Regions from separate parts of the Halopseudomonas xinjiangensis genome, predicted to be linked through region 3. Evidence: predicted binding sites of a transcription regulator. Region 3 holds the regulator's gene; each other region holds the start of a gene.

Region 1 (4,189 bases), 400 kb from region 3:
CGAACATATGCAGGAAATTGTCGGATTCCTGCGCACGGCCGGGCCGACGATGAGTCCGTTCAACGCCTGGGTGTTCCTCAAAGGGCTCGAAACGCTGCGTCTGCGCATGCAGGCGCATTGTACTAGCGCGCAAGCGCTGGCCGAGTGGCTGGAGCAACAGCCGCAGGTCGAACATGTCTATTACGCCGGCTTGTCCAGCCACCCGCAGCATGCGCTAGCACGCGCGCAGCAAAGCGCCTTCGGTGCAGTGGTCAGCTTCGAGGTGCGCGGCGGGCGCGAGGAGGCGTGGCGTTTCATCGATGCGACTCGGTTGCTTTCCATCACCGCCAATCTAGGCGATGCCAAGTCGACCATCACTCATCCGGCCACCACAACCCACGGTCGGCTCACGCCGGACGCCCGGGCAGCGGCAGGCATCCGTGACAACCTGATTCGGGTTGCGGTTGGTCTGGAAGACGTTGCTGATATCCGTGCAGACCTGCAGCGCGGTCTCGACGCAGTCTGATCTGAATCGTGCCCGTCGTATGGCGGGCCGACTCCCTGCACCTCGCACGAAGCGGCGCTTTGGTTGCCTAGCGGTTCACATTTTCGGACATCCCGTTTGGCATCGATCGGATTTTGCCATAGGGTACGCCTGCCGCAGGGAAGCGGGTGTTTCGAGCAGTAAGCCTCTGTAGTCACCCTTGTTGTACGGCCCATATCAACTTCAAGGAGTGAATCATGAAAAAACTGATCAGCACGCTCATCCTCGTCGCATCCGCATGGCTCGTTACGCCAGCCTTCGCTGAAACCACTGCCCCAGCCGTCTCGGTCAACATCAATACCGCCAGCGCGGCAGAAATTGCGGAAAGCCTGCAGGGTGTGGGGGAGTCGAAAGCGCAGGCGATCGTTGCCTATCGCGAGGAGCACGGCCAGTTCGAGTCGGCGGATGCGCTCAGCTCGGTTACTGGTATCGGCGCCGCGACTGTCGAAAAGAATCGCGAACGTATTTCGTTGCAGTAACTCAATACCGGGCAGCGAGGCTGCCCGGCTCACGGATCAGGTCCGCAGCTTGCTGACCGATCCGCTCAGTTGGTGGGCGAGGGCGGCCAGCTGCTCGCTGGTCGAAGCGCTGCGGTGAGTCTGCTCCACGGTTTGTTCGGTAACATCGCGAATCTGCACCACGCTTTGGGTGATCGCTTCGGCTGCCTGGCTTTGCTGCTGCACCGCCGATGCGATTTCGCTATTGCCTGTCAGGATCTGACTAACGGCGGTAGTAATACGACCAAGCGAGGCACCTGCTTCCTCCACCTGTTCCACCGAGTCATGCGTCAGCTGCGCACTGGCTTGCATATCTCTTACCGCATCCTGAGTCCCGGCCTGCAGCGCCTCGATCATTCGATGGATTTCATCAGTCGACTTCTGTACGCGCTGGGCAAGAGCCCTTACTTCATCGGCAACCACAGCGAAGCCGCGACCGGATTCGCCGGCGCGCGCGGCCTCGATGGCTGCATTCAACGCAAGCAGGTTGGTCTGTTCGGCGATCTCTCGAATCACGCGGACCACGCCGCTGATTTCCTGGCTGTGGCCTTCGAGCTTCTGCATGTGTCGGGTACAACGCTCGATGCTGGTCGCCAACCCGGTAATGGTTTCGCTAACTTTGAGTACCTGATCGCGACCATTGCGCGCTAGCCGGTCCGCCTGGTCTGACTGGTCTCGCGATGCCGCAGTATTGCCGGCAATGTCCTGTACGGTAGCGCTCATTTCATTGGCTGCTGCGGCAACCATATCGGTTTCACCTTGCTGAGCGATCATGCCGTCGCGTACCTGGCTCATCAGCCGGGCGAGTTCCGCTGTGCCGCGGTCAAGATCTTCCGCTGCGCGTCGGACTGCCCCGACAACGTCCTGCTGCGAACTCTGCATAGCATTGAATGCGCGGGCGATGGAGCCAACCTCGTCGCGTGAATCGGCCCTGGCGCGAAGGGTCAGATCGCCGGTTTCCTGTACCGCCAACATGACATCACGCAGAGCGGTAATGTGCCGGGTGATGAAGAGGATCAGCAGCTGGGAGACGATCAATACGCCGAGCATCAGCACGAAGACCGCTACGGCGTAGAATGGCGCCTGGGCGACGAGCAATTCGAAATAGGGTTGTTGGCGCACCGCGAGATAGGCTGGCTGGCCATCCTTGTGCATGGCCCAGGCGCCATAGAGTTCATCCGAGATGCGCGGCGGCAAGTCTGCAGCGTCGATCCAGCGCGGCGTGGCGCCCAGCGACCCCTGGGCTGCATTCATCGCGTCAGCAGGCAACCAGCGCAGATGCGGCACCTCAACGCCCATCTGAATATGGCTAATCAGCTCTGAGGCGACCCCCTGGCGCTCCTGATGGAGGGTCCGCTGTTCGACCCATAGCGCGACCAGCACCAACAGCAAAGTGCTGATGAAGGTCACCCCATTGACCGCCCAGAACTTGTACTTCAACGGTAAATGCTGAAAAGCCATGCCTGCTCCACTCGCTGCGCTCGTTCCGTGCCATGCGGCGCGGTTGAGCGCCAATTATAAGAACCCATGGACTGTATCGGTTGATACGGATCAATCTTGATGGTGACAGGACACTTTCCGTATCGCTTTGAAGCCGAGCCTTGAGCCGTCGATCAGTTATACTGACGCCCCGCTCAAGGAACCGCGACATGACTGCAAACCGGGCCCGGCCCCTGATGATCGCCGAGAATTCCGAACTCGCCCGCTGGTGCGAGCGCTGGCAGCAGCTGCCGTTCGTGGCAGTCGACACCGAGTTCGTGCGCACCGAAACCTTCTACCCGATCGCCGGGCTGATCCAGATCGGAGATGGCGAGGCGGCTTATCTGATCGACCCGCTTGCGATTACGGACTGGTCGCCTCTGGTCGCGCTGCTGAGAAATCCGCGCGTAGTCAAGGTCTTGCACTCGTGCAGCGAAGATCTGGAAGTGTTTCATCACCTTTGTGGTGCGGTGCCGCAACCGCTGTTCGACACCCAGCTCGCGGCCGCGTATCTGGGCATGGATTTCTCGATGGGTTATTCCCGTCTGGTCAATGCACTGCTGGGTATAGAGTTGTCGAAGGACGAAACCCGCTCGGACTGGCTCCAGCGTCCCCTGAGCGAAACGCAGCTGCAATATGCTGCCGACGACGCCATTCACCTCGCCGCCATCTACCAGGTCCTCGCTCCGCGTATCGAGGAGGCGGGCTTTACCGGCTGGCTGCTTAGCGATACCGCAGAGCAGTCCGCTGCCGTCGGCTTGCAGCAGGATCCGGATCTTGCCTATCGGAGCATCAAGCAGGCGTGGCGGCTGCGACCGGATCAACTGGCTATCCTTCAGTTGCTGGCCGCCTGGCGCGAGCGTGAATCCCGCTCGCGCGACCAGGCGCGCAATCGTCTGTTGCGCGAGACGGCAATGGTGCCGCTCGCCCAACGTCAGCCGGAAAGCCTGCAGGATCTGGCTCGCATCGATGACATGCATCCGCGCTCGGTGCGACATGACGGGCAGCAAATTCTCGACCTGATTCGCCAGGGCAAGGCGGTGCCCCAGGAACAATGGCCGGACCGCCTGCCCGAGCCACTCCCGGCCGATGCCAATCGTGTGCTCAAGGCGCTTCGCAAAGTCGGACAGGCCCATGCCGTTCGCCTCGGCATCGCGCCGGAAATCATGTTGCGCAAGAAATTTCTCGAGGCATTGGTTCGTACTGGTTACCCCGGCGGCCCTTACGAGCTACCCGATGAACTCAGCGGTTGGCGGCGAGACCTGATGGGTGAGCAACTGCTGCAGGTAGCCAACGGTACCCAGGAGAGCAATGATGTCGATTGAATGCTCGATCTATCGGAGCAAGCGCAAGCAGGGCATGTATATCTACCTGAAACGCGGAGCGGATGTGACGAGTCTGCCTGAGCCGTTGATGCGCATGGCCGGCGCGCTGGAACATGCCATGGACCTCGAGCTCGACGAACAGCGCAAGCTGGCCAGGGAAGATGCAGCAACCGTCATTCGTAACCTGCAACAGCAGGGCTACCACGTGCAAATGCCGCCCCAGGCCGAGGACTGGATCGTTCATCTCCCGGACGAGCTGCTCACCCGCAATGATCCCATCTAAACGCGGGCGGTCTGGATCAGCAGCTCCGGACCGGTGTGGTGAATGTCTTCCAGCGCAGCCTGGACCATGGCGAGATCATGAC
Region 2 (4,189 bases), 150 kb from region 3:
TAGATGAGAGCAAGATACGTGTCGTCCGATACCCTGAAGAGTTCAATTTTTCGGCGATTAATAACATGGCGGTTTCGCAGGCCAGGGGCGAATACTTGGTGCTGTTAAACAATGACACGGCAATAATCAGCAAGACATGGCTCAAGGAGATGATCAACCACGCGCTGCGACCCGAAGTTGGTATCGTCGGGTCTAAATTGCTTTTTCCTGACGGTAGCATCCAGCACGCCGGGGTCATCCTTGGTCTGGGCGGCCCCGCGGAACACCCTTTCATTGGCGAGGCGTCCGATGCGCCGGGTTATATGCACAGACTGCAGGTTACCCAGAACTATACTGCGCTGACGGCGGCATGCCTGATGATTCGGAAGTCGGTGTATGTCAGCGTAGGGGGAATGGACGAAACCGCGTTTAAAGTGTCGTACAACGATGTCGATCTGTGCTTGAAGGTCCGGCAGGCGGGCTATTTGCTGGTATGGAGTCCTCATTCGGTCGTGCTCCACGAGGGCAGTGTGAGCCAGACCCACGTGGACCAAAGTAAGCAAAGAGAGAAAAGAGCGCGGTTTGTTGCGGAACAAGACGCCATGTATTCGAAATGGTTGCCGGTCTTGGCGAGAGACCCCGCTTATAACCGCAATCTTTCGCTGGTGAAGCCAGGCGGTTTCAAGCTGGCAGATACTTCAATTTCATGGCGACCTCTCGACTCTTGGCGTCCGCTTCCTGTCCTGTTGGCGCATCCGGCGGATCTGTACGGCTGCGGTCATTATCGAGTAATTCAGCCGTTCGATGCGCTTCGGGACAAAGGTATTGTGGATGGTGCGTTGTCTGTCGGGCTGATGCATGTTGCGGACCTCGAGCGATACGACCCTGACGTGGTCTTACTGCAGCGACAGATCGGATCCGACCGGCTTGAGGCTCTGCGTCGCATGAAGGCATTTTCTCGTGCGTTCAAGGTGTACGAGCTTGATGATTACCTTCCCGGTCTTCCTCTCAAGAGTGCACACCGGCAGCACATGCCCAAGGACGTGCTTCGCTCAATAAAGCGAGGATTGTCATACGTTGATCGGTTCGTCGTTTCGACTTCCGCGCTAGCCGATGTGTTCGCGGCTGATCATCCCAGTATTCACGTCGTGGAGAATAGGCTGGATCCAGTTTGGTGGGGTTCCTTGCCTGAAGCTACCCGCCGACAGTCTGGAAAACCAAGAATTGGTTGGGCAGGCGGTGCGAGCCACACGGGGGATCTAGAGTTGGTTTATGACGTCGTGAAGGATTTGTCGGAAGAGGTCGATTGGGTATTTTTCGGTATGTGCCCCGATAAACTGAGGCCCCACGTTCACGAATTTCACGCTGGAGTACCGATAGCGCAATACCCGTCCAAACTGGCGAGTCTAGATCTCGATTTGGCCATCGCTCCGGTGGAACAAAATCTCTTCAACGAGTGCAAAAGCAATTTACGGTTGCTGGAGTACGGCATCTGTGGGTTTCCGGTGGTGTGTTCTGATGTCCGTTGTTATCAAGGGCAGCTCCCGGTGACCCGGGTAAAGAACCGATACCGCGACTGGGTTGACGCGATCCGCCAGCATCTGGCTGATCCGGAGGCTTCCGAGCAAGCTGGTAGACGTCTTCAAGCTGCGGTGCGGCGTGACTGGATGCTCGACGAAGACGCCATCGCTCTTTGGAAGAAAGCTTGGCTGCAACACTGAGTTCAAGTTTTTTGGAACGAGGCCGACATGATGTTTGGTCGGCCTCGAAAGGCGCTGTGTGATGCGCCGGCTTCGGAGTCAAGGGAAATAAAAAAATTCCTAAAGCTTTGACGAACGGCGTCGATACAGTAACTGAATGCGAACTCAATGGGTGCCTGGGCAAGTCCGGCCCTGGGGTCGCGGCTCAGGCAAACATAACCAGGTCTACGAGGTACTTACCATGGCCCTTACAGTAAACACGAACGTAGCTTCACTGAACGCCCAGCGTAACCTGGGTGCCTCTTCTTCAAATCTGCAGACTTCCTTGCAGCGTCTGTCTTCCGGTTCGCAGATCAACAGCGCCAAGGACGATGCGGCCGGCCTGCAGATCTCCAATCGTCTGACCAGCCAGATCAACGGTCTGGGGGTAGCGACCAAGAACGCCAACGACGGCATCTCCATTGCGCAAACCGCGGAAGGCGCTCTTCAGGAATCTACCAATATCCTGCAGCGTATGCGTGACCTGTCCCTCCAGTCGGCCAACGGCTCAAACGGCGAAGGCGAGCGGAAAGCTCTTAACTCCGAAGTCGCCGAGCTGAAGAAAGAGCTGGACCGCATTTCTAACACCACTGCGTTCGGTGGCAAAAAGTTGTTTGATGGAAGTTTTGGTACAGAAACGTTCCAGGTAGGTAGCGCGGCTAACGAAGCGATCAGCGTTAAACTAAATGAAGTAAGCACTAAGGAGCTGAAGAGCGATTCGATCAGCAGCGGTACGATCGCTCAACAAGGTGCGGCTACTGCCTCTGGTGTGGTGGCAGTAGAGTTTACGGTCGCCTCGGGCAGCGCAGACGGCACCGACCGGGTTTTCAAAATCAGCGCAGAGTACGCGTCCGGCGCCACTGCTACTGAGCAAACCCAGCTTTTGGCTAGCACGATCAACGATGCGAACATTGGTGTCGGTGCATTTGTCAACGACAGCGGCGCTATCGAATTGATCACCGACCGTAAGATGGGTACTGCTGCCGATGAACTGTCGATGACCTTTGCCACGGGCGCTACTGCTACCGCCGCGGAGACTGCCGCAAGCAGTGCCACTGATCAAACCTTCTCGAAGGTTACTACTGGCAACAGCGTGAAAGACATTGACATTACTAGTGCCAAAGGTGCCCAGGAAGCGGTATATATCATCGACGAAGCGATGAAGTCGATCGATTCGCAGCGTGCAAGCCTCGGCTCGGTACAGAACCGCTTTGAGTCGACCATCAGCAACCTGCAGAACATCTCGGAGAACGCGTCTTCTGCTCGTAGCGCGATCAAGGACACCGATTACGCTGCTGAATCGGCCAAGCTGACCAAGAACCAGATCATGCAACAGGCTGGTACTGCAATGCTGTCCCAGGCGAACCAGTTGCCGCAGGCTGTCCTTAGCCTCCTGGGCTAAGTCGGGAAGTGGTAACAGTGCGGAGAGAGGGGTGACCTTCTCTCCGCTTTTTCCTATGCGAGGTTAGTACCATGGAAATGGGCACACCCAAACCGTTGCAACTCAGCCGTACCAGCGTAAGCGCGGTATCGGTCGAGGCGGGCCTCAGCAGCCGTCCAATATCGCGGCAAGCCGATGCGGCGATGATCAACTCGTCGATCGCGCCTATTGCTACGCAGTCACCTGATGCTGTTCAGCAGTCCGCGGAAGTGAACAGAAACGCACTGGATACCGCAGTGACCGACATCCAGGATTTTGTGCAATCCGTCAGTCGCAATATCGATTTTCAGATCGACGACTCCAGCGGACGCGTGGTCATCAACGTGACCGAGCGATCCAGCGGGGACGTGATCAGACAAATTCCTTCGGAAGAGGCCCTTCGCCTGGCCGAAAATCTCTCACAGATACGTAGCGTGTTGTTCGAGGCGGAAGCGTAGGCTTCCTGGCCGGTTAAGCTGGCACGTAACTTGCCTGATGACCGGGAGACGCTGTGCGGATTCACAATCCGTCAACTTTTGGTCGGAAGGACACAAATATGGCTATTACAGGTATCGGTTCGGGGCTTGATATTCAGGGCATGGTAGCCGCCCTGGTCAACGCTGAAGCAGCGCCGAAAACCGCTCAGCTCAATCGTCTTGAAAAGGCGACGACAACCAAATTTTCTGCGCTCGGGCAGTTTCGTAGCGCGCTCTCTGATTTCCAGAAAACGGTCAAAGACTTGAATAGCGCATCGCTGTTCGAGAAGCGCACGGCTACGTCTGGTAAGACGGATATTTTCACGGTTTCCGCGGACACTAAGGCGGTTGCGGGAAGTTACAGCGTGCAAGTTTATAGTCTGGCGCAGTCGAGCAAGGTCGCGCTACAAGGGTTCACCGATCCTACCTCGTCGCTTGGCGCGGGTGAGCTCGAAATCAGCTTCGGTGGTGATGCTCCGCTCAAGATCAATGTGACCGACGAGGCGAGCGGCCTCGCCGGAATTCGGGATGCGATAAACGCGGCTGGCAAGGAAAAAGGCTTGTCCGCGACGATT
Region 3 (4,189 bases):
TCGAGCAACGCTTCGAATTCGTCGTCGGTGATATGGTCGTCTACGCCGCTTCGCTCACTCGCCGGTGCAGCGCCAGCCGTAGCCGCGGCGTTCGCAGCAATGACGCCAGGGGCCTGACCGTTGCCATGCAGTTGATCAAGCAGAGCCTCGAATTCATCGTCGGAAATGTTTTCGTCCGAACCCGCCGATGCGGGAGCGGCCGGGGTGGGCGCTTTGGGTGCGTCGGTCACGACCGGCGGCTTGCCCGTACCATGCAACTGATCGAGCAGCGCCTCGAATTCATCGTCGGTGATCTCGTCCCCGGAAGCAGCAACGGCGGGTTCGCCGGTCGCTGCAGAGACGGGACTGGCTGGGGTGGGAGCAGCAGGCTCACCACCATGCAGGGCATCGAGCAACTGTTCGAATTCGTCATCGGTGATGTCGCCGTCGGCATCGTCGCCTTCAGCTGCAACAGCTTCCAGCTCCATGGCCGGAACCGCCGCGACCACAGGCGATGCGATAATCTCTTCACCGGCGGGCTGTGCGAGGACAGACAAGGCCGCGAGCAGCTCCGGATCAGCCGGCGTCGGGTCTTCGCCTTCACGCACTTCGGCAAACATCCCGTTGACCGCATCCAGCGCCTGCAACACCACGTCCATCAGTTCCGAGGTGACCTGACGCTCACCCTTGCGAAGGATGTCGAAGACGTTCTCGGCGATATGGCAGCAGGCGACCAGAGCATCGAGCTGGAGGAATCCGGCCCCGCCCTTGACGGTATGGAAACCGCGAAAGATGGCGTTGAGCAGGTCCGTATCCTCGGGACGGTTTTCCAGCTCCACCAACTGCTCGGACAATAATTCGAGGATCTCTCCGGCTTCCACCAGGAAGTCCTGGAGGATCTCTTCATCCGCGTCGAAACTCATGCACCCACTCCCCTAGAAGCCAAGGCTGGACAGAAGATCATCAACTTCGTCTTGTCCAGAAACCACGTCTTCTCTTATATCGGCATGAATCTGCGGACCTTCACCCCTGTCCGAGGTTTTTTTCTCCTCACGCTTGGGCTCGGCATGATCGATACCCGCGAGGCGGTCGACCTGACCAGCCATACGCACCAGATTGACCAGGCTTTCCTCGACATCATGAACCAGCGCGGTGACACGCTTGATCACCTGTCCGGTGAGATCCTGATAATCCTGCGCGATGAGGATGTCGTTAAGATGCGAGGACACCTGTGCACTGGATTTCTCGGTCTTTTCGAGAAACTCGCCAATCCGCCTGTACAGGTCGCGGAATTCGGTGGCGGCCATTTCGCGGCGCTGCAGACGATCCCAGTCAGCCTTGAGCGCGGACGCTTCCTGACCAAGATCCGAGACGATAGGTGCGCTACTTTCCACCAGATCCATGGTGCGGTTGGCCGCCTTGTCGGTCAGCTTGACGACATAGTCGAGCCGATCGGACGCATCGGATATCTTTGACACTTCGCCGCTGTCACCCAGCGCGTGAGATGTGTCGATCTGGAAATTCACGATGGAGTTGTGCAGCGCACGAGTCAGTTGCCCGACTTCGTGGTAAAGCCCACGATCGCGCGCCTGATTGATGGCGTGGATGACGAGGATGGCTTCGCCGAACTGGCCTTTTTCGAGAAACTCGACCAGTTGCCGCGCGTTATCCTTGAGAGAGTGTTCAAATTCCTGAGCAGTCGCCTGGCCGGGATCCTTGCTTAAAGCCATAACCTGTACCCCGGATTACTTTGCCTGGACTCGCTCGAAAATCTTTTCGATCTTTTCCTTCAGCGCCTGCGCGGTGAACGGTTTGACCACATAGCCGTTCACGCCGGCTTGTGCGGCCTCGATGATCTGGTCGCGCTTGGCTTCGGCGGTAACCATCAGCACCGGAAGATGCTTGAGACGGTCGTCGGCGCGCACGGCCCGAAGCAGGTCGATGCCGCTCATGCCCGGCATGTTCCAGTCGGTAACCAGAAAGTCGAAACCACCGCTCTGCAGCATCGGCAAGGCGGTATTGCCATCATCGGCCTCGGCCGTGTTGGTGAACCCCAGGTCGCGCAGCAGGTTCTTGATAATACGTCTCATCGTCGAAAAATCATCAACGATGAGGATCTTCATGTTCTTGTCCAAGTCGACCTCCGTACAAACCAGGGAAAGTGCAGGTTCGCACTCGCTAATCAGATGCTAATGGCCTTGCCAGCCTTGTCGTTGTTGCGGTGTGCTGGCTACCCGGGCATTGTCCGGATGCTGGCGATAAAATCAATCGTTGCGCCAGTCTGCCAGACGCGCCCGCAGGCGTGCCGCGCACTGACTGTGCAACTGGCTCACACGGGACTCGCTGACGCCGAGGACGGCACCGATTTCCTTGAGATTCAGTTCTTCGTCGTAATACAGCGATAACAGCAACCGCTCCCGCTCGGGCAGGCCATCGATAGCCTGGACCAGCGCCGACCGGAATCGCTCGTCCTGAAGCCCGCCGTAGGGCTCGTGATCGGCGTGCGCGTCGGCCTCCCCGCCCGATTCGAGCAGATCCTCGAAACTGAACAGTTTGCTGCCGCTGGTATCGTTGAGAATCGAGTAATAATCGTCGAGACTCATATTGAGTTCGGCAGCGATCTCGTGATCTTTAGCGTCACGGCCCAAACGACCTTCAACGGCACGTACTGCGTCGCTGACCATACGTGTGTTGCGGTGGACTGAGCGCGGAGCCCAGTCACCCTTGCGCACCTCGTCGAGCATGGCTCCGCGGATGCGGATGCCAGCGTAGGTCTCGAAGCTTGCACCTTTACCGTGATCGAATTTTTTTGACGCTTCGAGCAGACCGATCATGCCGGCCTGCATCAGATCCTCGACCTGAACGCTCGACGGCAACCTGCCCAGCAGGTGATAGGCGATACGTTTGACCAGGGGAGCGAATTGCTCGACAAGACGATCCTGATATTCGGCAGAACTTTGGGCGCGGGTATACATGCGTACTCCACTGGCCGATGCGTTCATAGCCCCGACCCTGTCTGCTGCACCAGACGTTCGACAAAGAACTCCAGGTGCCCACGTGGGTTGGCAGGCAGGGGCCAGGAATCCACTTTTTGCGCAATGCCACGGATGGCGATGGAAGCCTTGCTGCGCGGGAATGCGTCATACACCGCACGCTGCTTCTGGACTGCCTTGCGCACCGCTTCGTCGAAGGGCACCGCGCCGACGTACTGCAGCGCGACATCCAGGAAGCGGTCTGTCACTTTGGTCAGTTTAGCAAACACCGTACGGCCTTCCTGCGGCGTATTCACCATGTTGGCGAGCACGCGGAAACGAGTCATGCCGTAATCGCGGTTGAGCAATTTGATCAGCGCGTAAGCATCGGTGATCGAGGTCGGCTCGTCGCAGACAACGACCAGTACTTCCTGAGCCGCGCGCACGAAGCTGACGACCGAATCACCGATCCCCGCGGCGGTGTCGACGATGAGCACGTCAAGATTGTCGCCGATGTCGCTGAATGCCTGGATCAATCCCGCATGCTGCTGCGGGTTGAGGTTGACCATTTTCGCGGCGCCCGAGGCGGCCGGAACGATGCGGATTCCGCCCGGGCCGGTGATCAGCACGTCGCGCAGATCGCAGGTGCCTTCCAGCACGTCGGCGAGCGTTGCCTTGGGTTTGATACCGAGCAGGACGTCGACGTTGGCCAGGCCAAGGTCGGCATCAAGCAGTACAACGCGACGGCCCAGGTCAGCCAGTGCCAGGCTGAGGTTGACCGAAACGTTGGTTTTGCCGATCCCGCCCTTACCGCCGGTGACCGCGATAACCTGAACCGGATGTTTGATGGCCATCTGTGTCGATTACCTTGTCTTGAAATTCATTAGCTTGCCCGCTGGGTATGCAATATACCCGCAAACACGTCGGCCATGGCCTGATCTGCCGGGGCTTCGTTGCCTGCCAGGCTGACTGCCCGGCTAACCAACTGGTGACCCACAGCCTTGCTGATGTCGTCTGGAATACGCTGGCCATCTGCCAGATAGGCTACCGGCAAACCCTGTTCCATAGCCAGCCCTAGGGATTCGCCCAAAGTGGCGGCTTCGTCGACCTTGGTCAGGATACAGCCGGACAAGCCACAGGCGCGGTAATTGTGAAAAGCCGCCTTGAGTACCCGGTACTGACTGGTGGCAGCCAGAACGAGCATGGTTTTGACCCGCTTGCCCTGCGCAGCCAGCTCG

The links. Region 3 encodes FliA, which starts transcription of late flagellar genes. Its sites were predicted from a motif close to CTAAAGTTTNNNNNNNNNNNGCCGNTAA; they were not measured.
Region 1: a site for FliA is predicted at 2,555-2,582, ahead of BLT85_RS04960 (methyl-accepting chemotaxis protein). Genes of this name have one in related genera too.
Region 2: a site for FliA is predicted at 1,800-1,827, ahead of BLT85_RS02525 (flagellin). Genes of this name have one in related genera too.

What each region holds. Positions count from the first base shown of each region.
Region 1 covers NZ_LT629736.1:1,097,826-1,102,014, forward strand. The annotation lists gene BLT85_RS04950 (O-succinylhomoserine sulfhydrylase) at 1-505, shown strand, start outside; gene BLT85_RS04955 (ComEA family DNA-binding protein) at 721-1,002, shown strand; gene BLT85_RS04960 (methyl-accepting chemotaxis protein) at 1,039-2,481, opposite strand; gene rnd (ribonuclease D) at 2,670-3,824, shown strand; gene BLT85_RS04970 (YcgL domain-containing protein) at 3,811-4,107, shown strand.
Region 2 covers NZ_LT629736.1:550,380-554,568, forward strand. The annotation lists gene BLT85_RS02520 (glycosyltransferase) at 1-1,700, shown strand, start outside; gene BLT85_RS02525 (flagellin) at 1,921-3,120, shown strand; gene BLT85_RS02530 (flagellar protein FlaG) at 3,192-3,596, shown strand; gene fliD (flagellar filament capping protein FliD) at 3,695-4,189, shown strand, end outside.
Region 3 covers NZ_LT629736.1:696,247-700,435, reverse strand. The annotation lists gene BLT85_RS03205 (chemotaxis protein CheA) at 1-902, opposite strand, end outside; gene BLT85_RS03200 (protein phosphatase CheZ) at 915-1,709, opposite strand; gene BLT85_RS03195 (chemotaxis response regulator CheY) at 1,725-2,102, opposite strand; gene BLT85_RS03190 (RNA polymerase sigma factor FliA) at 2,244-2,981, opposite strand; gene fleN (flagellar synthesis regulator FleN) at 2,978-3,805, opposite strand; gene flhF (flagellar biosynthesis protein FlhF) at 3,835-4,189, opposite strand, start outside.